Regions from separate parts of the Cohnella sp. genome, predicted to be linked through region 2. Evidence: riboswitches for the same ligand, from Rfam matches in the RefSeq annotation. Region 2 holds a riboswitch; the other holds the start of a gene.
The links. A riboswitch is a leader RNA that binds a small molecule or an ion and turns the genes downstream of it on or off. The one in region 2 is predicted to bind cyclic di-GMP.
Positions count from the first base shown of each region.

Region 1: another riboswitch for cyclic di-GMP. It lies ahead of ACESLM_RS26455 (PilZ domain-containing protein); the one in region 2 lies ahead of ACESLM_RS01175 (transglutaminase-like domain-containing protein).

Region 1 covers NZ_JBEPYQ010000110.1:13,362-18,884, reverse strand. The annotation lists gene ACESLM_RS26470 (DUF6483 family protein) at 1-85, shown strand, start outside; gene ACESLM_RS26465 (class I SAM-dependent methyltransferase) at 82-1,272, shown strand; gene ACESLM_RS26460 (histidine kinase N-terminal 7TM domain-containing diguanylate cyclase) at 1,450-3,105, shown strand; cyclic di-GMP riboswitch class I at 3,190-3,276, shown strand; gene ACESLM_RS26455 (PilZ domain-containing protein) at 3,381-4,076, shown strand; gene ACESLM_RS26450 (hypothetical protein) at 4,206-4,571, shown strand; gene ACESLM_RS26445 (dehydrogenase) at 4,648-4,959, opposite strand; gene ACESLM_RS26440 (cupredoxin domain-containing protein) at 5,020-5,475, opposite strand.
Region 2 covers NZ_JBEPYQ010000002.1:98,174-103,696, reverse strand. The annotation lists gene ACESLM_RS01180 (collagen binding domain-containing protein) at 1-2,997, shown strand, start outside; cyclic di-GMP riboswitch class I at 3,132-3,219, shown strand; cyclic di-GMP riboswitch class I at 3,254-3,339, shown strand; gene ACESLM_RS01175 (transglutaminase-like domain-containing protein) at 3,354-4,169, shown strand; gene ACESLM_RS01170 (class D sortase) at 4,258-4,950, opposite strand; gene ACESLM_RS01165 (NAD-dependent epimerase/dehydratase family protein) at 5,347-5,523, shown strand, end outside.

The DNA.
Region 1 (5,523 bases), on a different contig from region 2:
TCTTGAAGCCGGAGGCTTGGCGCGGGAAGAGCTGGAAGAAGGACGCCGACAGTGGGCGGCGTTGATGAAGGAGAAGGTGTCGTGAGCGGGAAAGTCGGGCAAGAGGAGTGGCTGGCGCTGCTGGAGAAGGTCGCGGAAGGGGAACGTCTGGTGCAGGCGGTATTCAGTTCCCCCAGGCGCAAGGACGGGACGATCGCCCGCAAAGCGACCGTAAGGCCCGTTCAACTCAAAAACGGACTGCGCTATCAGTTCGAACGGCTTGCGGAAAACAAGGCGTTTCACGAAAACGTGAGTGCGGACGAGTTGGCGGACAAGCTGGCGGCCGAGATGAACGGCTACAAGCAGGCGCTGATCCAAACTACGGAAGCCGACATTCAGGCGCTCGCGAACAAGAAGGGCGAGCTGACGCTGATCTCCAAGGCGAAGTCTCCGGACGAAGGGGGAAAAGGCGCGAAAGTGAAAGCAGTTCCCCAGCCGCACAATCGGGACAAGCGGTACGTTCTTCCGGAGGGAGAGCCGGTTCCGTTCCTGATCGCTCTAGGCGTTATGACGGCTGAAGGCAGAATCGTCAAAGCGAAGTACGATAAATTCCGGCAGATCAACCGTTTTCTCGAGATGGTGGCCGACGCGGCGCCCGAGCTGCCCAAGGACAAGCCGCTGCACATCGTGGACTTCGGCTGCGGAAAATCGTATTTGACCTTCGCGCTCTATCACTATTTGGCGATCAAGCTGGGGATGTCCGTCCGCATCTTCGGGCTGGACCTGAAGAAGGACGTTATCGCGGATTGCGCCAAGCTCGCCTCCGAGCTCGGCTGGAGCGATCTGACGTTCGCCGTAGGGGACATCTCGGATTTCGAGGAGCGGGAGTCGGTCGATATGGTCGTTACCCTGCATGCCTGCGACACGGCAACGGACGCCGCGCTGCTGAAGGCGATCGGGTGGGGGGCCAGCGTCATTCTGTCCGTTCCCTGCTGCCAGCACGAGCTGTTCCGCCAAATTTCCCAGCCGGTGCTGCAGCCTTTGCTGAAGCATGGCATTCTGAAGGAGCGGTTCGCGGCGCTCGCGACGGACGCGATCCGGGCGAATTTGCTGGAGCTTGCCGGCTACCGCACGCAGCTGCTCGAGTTCATCGATCTGGAGCACACGCCGAAAAATTTGCTGATCCGAGCGGTCAAAGCCCGCGGCAAGCAAGACGTCGAAAATCTCCGTTCCGAATACGAGCGTTTTCGGGACTTTTTGTCCGTTTCTCCGTTTATGGACAGGAAAATTTAAGTAATACGACTAAAGTCTCATAAAAATAAGTAAAAAAGTCCTTGAAAATATATAAAAAATATATAAAATAAAGGCTTTCGGTGGATATTCGGTTGTCGGAAAAAGCGGCGATATGGTAAAATCAAACATGCCTGCCGCATTTTTTTATTCAAGCCCCTTTATGAAAAGGTGAATGCCTTGGGAGTCCAATGGATTGATTTTATCCTTTTTCTGATGCTCTTTCTATTATTCGTCGGCGTGATTGCCGTTAATAGAATTACGACGACGCATAAAGTGTATTTGGCTTTTCATTTTGTCATGATGCTGTGGCCGCTTGGGCAGTTCGCGGTTAAGCTGACGGATTTCCCGGGCGTTCAGCTGTTTTTTATCAACTTATCCTTCGTAGCCATGGGGATGCTTGGTCCCGGCTGGTTATTCTTCGTCTTCTTCCTCACGAGCAAGTCGGCCCAGCTGAAGGGCGGACGCATTCTGCTGTACATTACTCCCGCGGCACTGTGCATCGCGGCCGCCATGTGGAACCCGAACAGGCTGTTCATGGCCCCGGTGGTCGACAGCTACACGGACCGGGACTACGGTCCTTTGTTTTGGCTGCTCGTGCTCGTCCAATTCGCCTATTTCTTCGTCGCTCTGTTGAATATGTTCCACGCTTTGAAGTCGGTAACGTCCGTAAACCAACGCAAGCAGCTTGCAACCGCTTTAATCGGAATGTTCGTGCTGACGGGACTCGGCCTGCTGGACGTATTCGTCAACGTGCTTCTCGTAGAGTGGCTGCCGGTCGTGCCGGGCTTGCTCGCGCTGGGCATTCTGCTCTCCGATCTGTGCTTCGTTATCGCAATCTATCGATTCGGCATGTTCGATATTTTGAGCATGGCGCAGCGGGATATTTTCGAGCATATGACGACCGGAGTCATCGTCGTGGACGAGAACGGCAAAGTGCTGGAAGTGAATCGGGGGGCGTCCCCTCTCGTGCAGGTGACGAAAGGCGAGACGTTCGAGATGGAGAAGTTCCTGGCTCCTCTGCAGGTGCAGGGGGAAGTCTACGAATTTCTGTACCGCTACAATCATCATCCCCACGAGAAGCTGCAGATGGAGTTCTCGCTTCAGGATTCGTCGGGCAGACACGTATCGATCCAAATCTCTCCCGTCCTGGACAGCCGCAAAACGCTGCTGGGAAGGATCATTACTTTCCACGACGTCTCGGAGCTGCGCAAGCTGGTCGTGGAGATGAATCGCAAGAACGAGGCGCTGCACGAGCGCAATCTGGAACTGATCACGATCCAGGAAGAGCTGTTCCGCGTCAATCAGAAGCTGGAGCAGATGGCCGTCACCGACGGGTTGACCGGCTGCTTTAACCGGAGATATCTGATGCAGCAGTTGGAGCATGAAGTGCTGCTGAACATGAGGTATCAAATTCCGTTCGCCATCTTCCTGTTCGATATCGACCATTTCAAGCAAATCAACGACAAATACGGTCATCTTGTCGGCGATGAGGTGCTGCGCAGCACGGCCGAAATCGTTCGTTCCATGCTGCGGAGAACGGATATTCTGGCGAGGTACGGAGGAGAAGAGTTCACCGTGTACCTGCCGCATACGAACCGGGAGCAAGCGGAGCTGCTGGCGGAGAGAATCATGCTCGCCGTCGGAGAGAACCAGGTGGAAGCCGGCGCGGACAAGGTCGGCGTCACGATCAGCATGGGCGTGCTGTCCGAGTCCAGCGAGAGCTTGAAGTTCAACGATCCGAAGGAATATTTGCGAGAGGTGTTCTCCAGCGCGGACTCCGCTCTGTACAAAGCCAAGAACGAGGGAAGAAACCGCGTCGTCATGGCTCGCTGACGGGCTGGCGCCCCGGCGGATCGGCAAAAAAACATATGACGAAAAGATGCCGAATATGGTACAATCGTTCCATTAGAAGACGGATTTGGATAAAGGCAAACTTGCTGAAAAGCAAGGACGCAAAGCTACAGGGTCTAATGTCCCGAGGACGATGACAGCCTGGCTGCCGATAGTCCCTACATGGATGATTCAGGCGAAACGGGCTGCTCCCATAGAGGGGTTGCCTGTTTTTTTTCGTATAGAAGTCAAGCAGTCAGGAAGGTGGTTGGGCGGAGATGGCGCATACCGGAGACAACAGAGCCGCATTATCCGATCTGGACAAAGATTTGCTTCCCTTAAACGTGCTGTTGCACTGCCGGACCGTCGTGGAAGGGAAAAATTTCGTGACGACGGGCGTTATGACCCACGTGGAGGGAGAATTGTTCGAGGTTGAGCTTCCGGAATTCGAACAGTTCGAGCTAGGGGAAACGGTAAAGATGACCGTGTATTCGCCCGCGGGAATACAATCGATGTCCTCGATTGTATTCGCCAAGTACGAAGGAGCGATTGCGCTCTTGCAGCCTCCCGAGCTGCAAAAGCGATTCAAGGAAAGAAGGGAACAGCCGCGGGTCGAGATCGAAGGGAAGGTCCAGATCGTCCGAGTGCTGGGCAGTTCCGGAGAGGATCGGGAGATCGGCGATTCCGACGGCCTCACGATTCATGATATCAGCATATCCGGGATCAGTTTCTCGGGTCTGGACGCGCCGCATTTCGCGACGAAGTCGAGGCTCAGGGCGACGGTTGAGATCGGAATCTCGTTCGACTGCGAGCTGGAGATCGTGCGCCGCGAGCGGCAGGAGAACCGGATGCATTGCGGGGCCAAGATGCACGTTCTCGAACCGGAGATGCTGCGTCCTCTGCGCGCGCTTATTTTGCGCCATCAGGTGCAGAAGAACGCGAATACGCGCCGTAGTCTGAGCAAGAAACGTTAAGGGAGAACGGAATACGGGATATTCGAGGAAATCTGCGAATATGGACGAGGCGATGGGAGGGTGTCCGTTTAGCCGTTTGCGACTCCGGCATAGATTGGGGGTAAACGGCAAGAAGGAGGGATATCCTTAATGGCCATTCGCTATCCGAAGCCCCCGAAAAGGGATTCCAAGCGATCCAAAGTGTTGAAGACGAATACGGTTCCCGCACAAATTGCGCGCACCGGCAACAGCGGCCAGACGTTTAGCCGGCTTACGGTCGTATGGGTGCAGAGCACCGGCGTTCCTTTCGACACGACGGGCTTTTTTGCCCGGGTTTTCCGCGGCGGGCAACTGGTCGACGCGGCCAACTTCGACCGGTTCGGAGTCGTTCGCTTTAATAACATTCGCACTTTGACCAATGTCGCCTATACGCTGCGCGTCTTTAACAATAATGGGGTTCTGTTTCGTACCCGCACGATTCCGGCAGGAGTGCAGACGTTCGCGATTATCGGCTGATCGGAATGGAAGGCCGGGCCGAGGAAATGAAGCAGGGTTGGGCTCAGCCGAAATCGGCGGCGCCCAACCCATTTCTTTATCCGCCGAACGCTTCCCGGAAAGCTTTTGTCAGCTTCGTCCGATCGACGTTCCACAGCTCGGCAATGTCGCCGCTGACTTCCTCTTCCCACCAATCGGCCAGCTTTTTGCGATTGCTCTTGTTTTCCGAGATCCACATCAGGTTGCCGATTACCCGCTTGAAGTACAGCTCCTCGGCTTCCCGGACGAGCGGGGCGGGGACGTGCTGCTTCAGCCTTTTGACGGTCCGGTACAGCTCGTTCGAGCATGCCCGGCGAATGCCGCGCGGCGTAGGCAGCGGGGAGGAGTGCTTTTCCTGGAACATTTTCATCGGGTACACCTGCCTCTCTTCCATACCCTATGCGGGGGAGGAAGGGGAGGTCACCGCGAGTTACTGAATAACGAGATAGCCGACCATCGGCCCGCCGGTTTTCGGATCGGCGTGCGTCTGGCAGACGATGGAGTAGATGCCGGCTTCCTTCGGGGTGAAGCTGACGACGGTCGTCTTGCCTTTGCTGATGTTGCCCTTGATGTCGAGGCCTTCGATTACGAACGGATGGGACTGGCCGTTGATGCCGGTAATCCGGAGCTCGACGGGGACGCCTTTTTTGGCGACGACCGTGCCCGGGTAGAACAGGTACGTTTCCAGCTTCTTGCCGTTGTCTCCTTGAGCCGTGAATTCGCCCGTCGTCAGATGCAGGACTTGCTTGGTCGCTACGCCGCCCGCAGGAGCCAAGGCGGGTTTCGATTGCTGCCAGCCGATATAGGCGCCGGCCAGAATAACGACGGCCGCGATGACCGCGTACAGCTGGATTTTCTTACGGTTAAGAATGACGATTTTATTCATTCCGCTCTCTCCTCTTCAACTTTGTCCACCTAATCGAAGTCTATGCGT
Region 2 (5,523 bases):
GATACCGTCAAGGTGGATGGTGTCGCGATCGCTGAAGATGAGTCCATATTTGAGCTTGTTGATGAAGTTGTTAATCCGACAAATGATCCAGGAAATTATAATAATGGATTTACAATCCAGTTAAAGTCGGGGAAAAGCACTTCCAAACGTCACTTCATTACGTTCGAGACAACGTTTGATCCTACAGCGGGTATGCCTGCTGGCAATAAGTACGTGAACACGGCGAAGATTTATTGGAAAGAGCCTACGAACTCGAATCCGGATCCTATTGAAAAAAAGGCGGAGGTTCAGGCTAAAGAGAATACCCAGAAGAACGGAAACAAAAAAGGCGAATACAACGCCAAAGACAAAACGATTCTCTGGACAATCGATTTGAACTACAATCTTTACGATCTTAAAAATGCGATCGTGAATGACCGTTTCAAGGCAGAAGATTCTGCTGCGAATCTGAAATACGTTGAGGATTCGATTAAGGTTTATAAGCTTCAACTCAACACAACTAACGACACGTATCCTGAGCCTGTCACGCCAGAAGATCCTGATTCTTACCAATTCCAGCTTGACAGTGACGGCAAAGGCTTCGAGCTGAAGCTGGGCAACGTTGGCAAGCAAGCTTATCGCGTACAGTACAAGACGAGCGTCGGCGGTGAGTATCCGGTCAAAGGAGTTTATTCTAACGATGCGACGCTTACGGACGAAGAGATTCCGGGTCTTAACTCGAAGTGGTCGGCGAAGGTAACGCCGAAATATGGCGGAGAGTATCTGCACAAATCCGGCAGACAACTCCCTGGTACGGACAAAGCAGAATGGACGGTTATCGTGAATCCGAGCCAATCCCATATCCCGGCGGGCTCCGTGTTTAAAGACAAACTGTCCGATAACCAGATTCTGCTCGGTAACACGATCAAGGTGTACAAGACGAATCTCCCGCCGAACAACTCGGGCAATTTTCCTAAAGGCGATGAACTGAAAGATCCGGAAGAGCCGGACTACTCGGTGTCCGTGACGGAAAACGAGTTTACGATTACGTTCCATAAAGCTCTGTCCACGGCGTACATCGTCAAATACGAATCATACATTAATGCATTCAACGGAGATCTGATCGGCAACGAAGCCTCCTATCATGGCGACACCGTGAAGGTTAAAGAAAACGACCAGGATGGGTTCAAAGTACAAATGGCGGATGCCGGCGGCGGAGCTGGAACGGGAACGGGCAAGCTCAAAATCGTTAAGCTTGATGACGAGAACAAATCGATCGCGGGTGTGAAATTCGAGTTATGGAATGCTGCTGGCACCCAAGTGCTGGAGGAACTAACGACTGACGCGAACGGAGAAGCCGAGACGCTGCGCAAGTACCGCCTTAACAGCACGTCCGGAATTTCGTACAAACTGAAGGAAGTATCGGCTCCGAGCGGATACCTCGTACACCCTGAATATGGTACAGTTGGCGGAAAAGAAATTAAACTGATCGGCAAACAGGATGACTTGGCCGCGCCGTTCGTGGTCGAACCGATCACGATTGTCAATGAGGTCATTCGCCAAGGCTTCGAGCTTGTGAAGGAAGATTCGGTTACGGGTGCCAAACTTACGGGAGCTAAGTTCGAATTGAGAGACTCCAACAACACGGTCATCGACGACAACTTGGTTACGGTAGATGGGCGATTGGGCAAAGGTAATCTTCCGGCGGGCACCTACACGCTGATCGAAACGGAGGCGCCGTTGTTCTATACACTCGACCCGACGCCGATTCCGATTGAAATTGTCGCCAATCAGACACAGATTGTTACGAAAACACATCCTAACGTGAGAGGATCCGACGGAAAGTTAACCGTCACCAAAGTGAACGCCAAGGATCCGGATAATCTGAAGCTTAAAGATGTAGAGTTCGAGTTGTGGAACGACCAAAACGTACTCGTGGATACGAAAACGACGGACGTTAATGGAGTAGTCGAGTTTACAAACCTGCCTTACGGTTTGTACACGATAGTAGAAACGAAAGCGGAAGGCTTCGTCATCGAGAATCCAAATACGAAAGTATCGATTCATCAGGAGAACACTTCGTTGATTATCGAGAACAAGGAGCATATTCGTTCGGTCAGACTGGTGAAGTATAATGCGTCCAAGTCGCAGCTTCTCAGCGGCGCTGTGTTCGAACTGTGGCGTTCTACACTCAACTTCGATCTTCAGGGCAACGAGATTTATGAGCGCGTGACAGGGTTGACTCCGGCGCAGCTGACGACGGGTGCGAACGGTGAGTTGTTCCTGGATGAACTCGAACCAAACAAATATCGCCTGATCGAAATTCAAGCGCCTTACGACTATCGTCTGAATACCGATCCGGTAGAATTCGAGATTACGACAACGCAAACGGCAACGGTCCTGGTGGAAAAAACAAACGAGAGAATCCCGAGCTCGGGCGGATGTTGTGCGCCTGGTCCGGGACCATCGGAGACGCCGAAGCCGACGGAGGAGCCGAAACCGACTGAGTCTCCGAAGCCGACCGAGTCTCCGAAACCTACCGAAACTCCTGAGCCTACCGAAACTCCGAAACCGACGGAGCCGACAGAAACGGAGGAGCCTAGCAAGCCAGGAGAGAAAGTAAAAGAGAAAACGACGAACGACAAGCCGGTTGAAGGAACAACGGAAGTTCCCAAAGGCGGCAAAGTTAAAGTCGGAGAAGAGCCGAAGCACGGCACGGTAACGATCACGCCGGATGGCAAATGGAAGTATACGCCGGACAAAGACTACAAAGGCAAAGATTCCTTTACCATCATCGTGACCGACTCGGAAGGCAATGAACAGGAAATTCTCGTCGAGATCGACGTGGACGACGTTCCGCGCGGCGGGGTTAACGACGGAGGCAAAACTCCGACCAAAACATTGCCGAAAACCGGGGAAGAAAGCCCGCTGCCGCTTCAGCTTGCCGGCCTGGCCCTCATTGCGGCAGGTGCATTCATCATGTACCGCAATCGTATTTTTCGAATGAAGAAAGAATAGATAGAGAGATAGAGATAGATAAATAAAGACAGATAGAATTTCATAGAGAGAAAAAAACTAAACCTGCCGGTCAATCTGGCAGGTTTTTCCTTGTGCTTTCGTCGAAATTTCGCTATAATTTTCATAGAAAGCAAGCTCGATAACGGCAAACCTGTCGAAAGACAGTGACGCAAAGCTAGAGGGTCTTCCCTTCCACCGGAAGGATGACAGCCAGCTACCGAAAGACTAGGCTTTTTTTGTTTTATTTGGACAAGCTTCACGATAAAGGCAAACCTGCCGAAAGGCAGCGACGCAAAGCTAAAGGGTCTTCCCTTCCTCGAAGGATGACAGCCAGCTATCGAAAGGAGCCATATGGCATGCTTAAATCCGCAAAATTGTTGTTGGCGTTTCTTGTTCTCTTCGCCTCGATTCCTGCTCTTGCATCCGCGAGCACAGGGACGAGCAAAGCGACTTTGGACACTTCCAAATTGGAAAAGGGTACGATCGGCATTCGGTTGACGAGCAAACCGACAGTGGACACGAAAGCGAAAATATCGAAAGGGAGCGCCAGTTATATTTACACGCTAAGCGCCTCTTCCGACGGACAGACGTTGTGGCTGCCGCTGCAGATGGGGAACGGGCAATACGAGATTGCGGTGCTCGAGCACGTAACCGGCAAAAAGTATCGCGTGAATCTGGCGGAGAAGGTCAACGTAACCGTAACGAAGACGTCGGACATTTACTTGAATTCCACGCAGGCGATCGCTTGGCAGGACGCCGACAAGGCGCTAGCCAAGGCCAAGGAGTTGACGGCGCTCGCTGCGACCGACGAACAGAAGGCGAAAGCGATCTACGATTATATAATTCGCAACGTAAGCTACGATAAAGAGTTGGCCCGCAAGGTGACATCGGATTATGTTCCCGACATTGACGGTACATTGGCGTCGGGCAAAGCGATCTGCTACGGCTACGCTACGCTCTATGCGGCCATGCTGAGAAGCGCAGGGATTCCGGCCAAGCTGGCGATGGGCACGACGAACTTGGTCGACGAGTACCATGCTTGGAACGAGGTATACTTGAACGGGAAATGGGTCGTCGTGGACACGACCGTGGACGCGGGGCTAAGCAAGGGCGACAAGAAGGTGTCGTTCGGCAAGAAGGCAAGCGATTATTCGGCAGTCAAATACTATTAATCGAACATCGAAACGGCCAGAATCTATTGACGATTCTGGCCGTTTTTTCGTGTTTACAGCTATAACCGCTTGCGCGTCAGGCTGGGGTTCATCCCTGATCCTCGATTTTCTCGGCATGAACGATAAGCCGGTGCGTCGGATTCACCAACGGATCGCAGGTAATCAAAGTAAGAACGGCTTTGTCTCCATCGCTTTTCAGTACGGATAGATCGGTAGGGAGGACGACTTTAATATCCGTTACCTGGTAGGCGACGCTGCTGTTTCTCATCCGAATGTCGATCCGGTCGCCGACTTCCATCTCGTCAAGCCGGTTGAACATCCGGCCTTTCGTACGAGCCCGATGAGCGGCGACAGCTGAATTGCCAATTTCCCCGAGCGGCGCAGTTTCCGTCATATGACCCGCTCCGACCTTCATGTTTTTCGCGGTTGCTCCTTCGAGAATCGGCAGCTTCAGATCGATTTTGTCGATCTGAATGATGGCGATCGTTTTGTCGTCCATAGACTCTTGAGAATCCTCGGGAGATTCGGACGCTTCCGCTTTCATTGCTGCTTGCTCTAGCCCTTCGTCAAGCACGTTGGAGAGGCGGCTGTATTCTGCTTGAATATTGTACGAGCGAACGAGATCGCCGGATGACAAAGATTGCTCCAACTCTTGCAATATTCGCTGCTGCTCTCGGTCTTGAACATACTCGCGAACGAATGGAAAGGCCAGCACTGTAAGTCCGGCGGCGATCAAAACGTAGGAAGCGATTTTCGTGACGGTTGTTCCGGTTAGTTTCATAGATTTACCATCTGCCTTTAACTATACGTAATACCTTCAAGCTGAAATAATAAACTATCGTACTGAACAAAAACTGTACAAAATGGCGGGTTCAAACGTTATGCACCAAGTGTATAGTTCGCTTCAAGGGCACTGAAAGAGGCATCTACCAATTGCCTGCTCCGGGGGAGCAGATCGTGATTGTTCAGAAATTGTTTAGCGCTTCATGCTATTATGCTAGTTTGAATGGAATGTCGAAATTAATTCAGCCATTCAACAACAATAAATGTGTCGACTGGCAAGTTTAGACATGTTATGATACTTTTCGTATAGCTGGCATCCAAAATGTGGTCTCTGTTAAGATAATTTGGCTACAAATTAGGATAAAATTTTTCTTATTCAGGAAGTGATGATGGAATGAAAGTGTTAATAACGGGTGGTTATGGGTTCATTGGCTCCCATGTCGCGGACCGGTTTTTCAAGGAAGGCTACGAAGTATTTATCATCGACAACCTGTCGACCGGAAATAAAGCGAATGTACAAATCAAGCATCGCGGTTATACGCTGGATGTGACAGATCCCAAATGCGAAGAG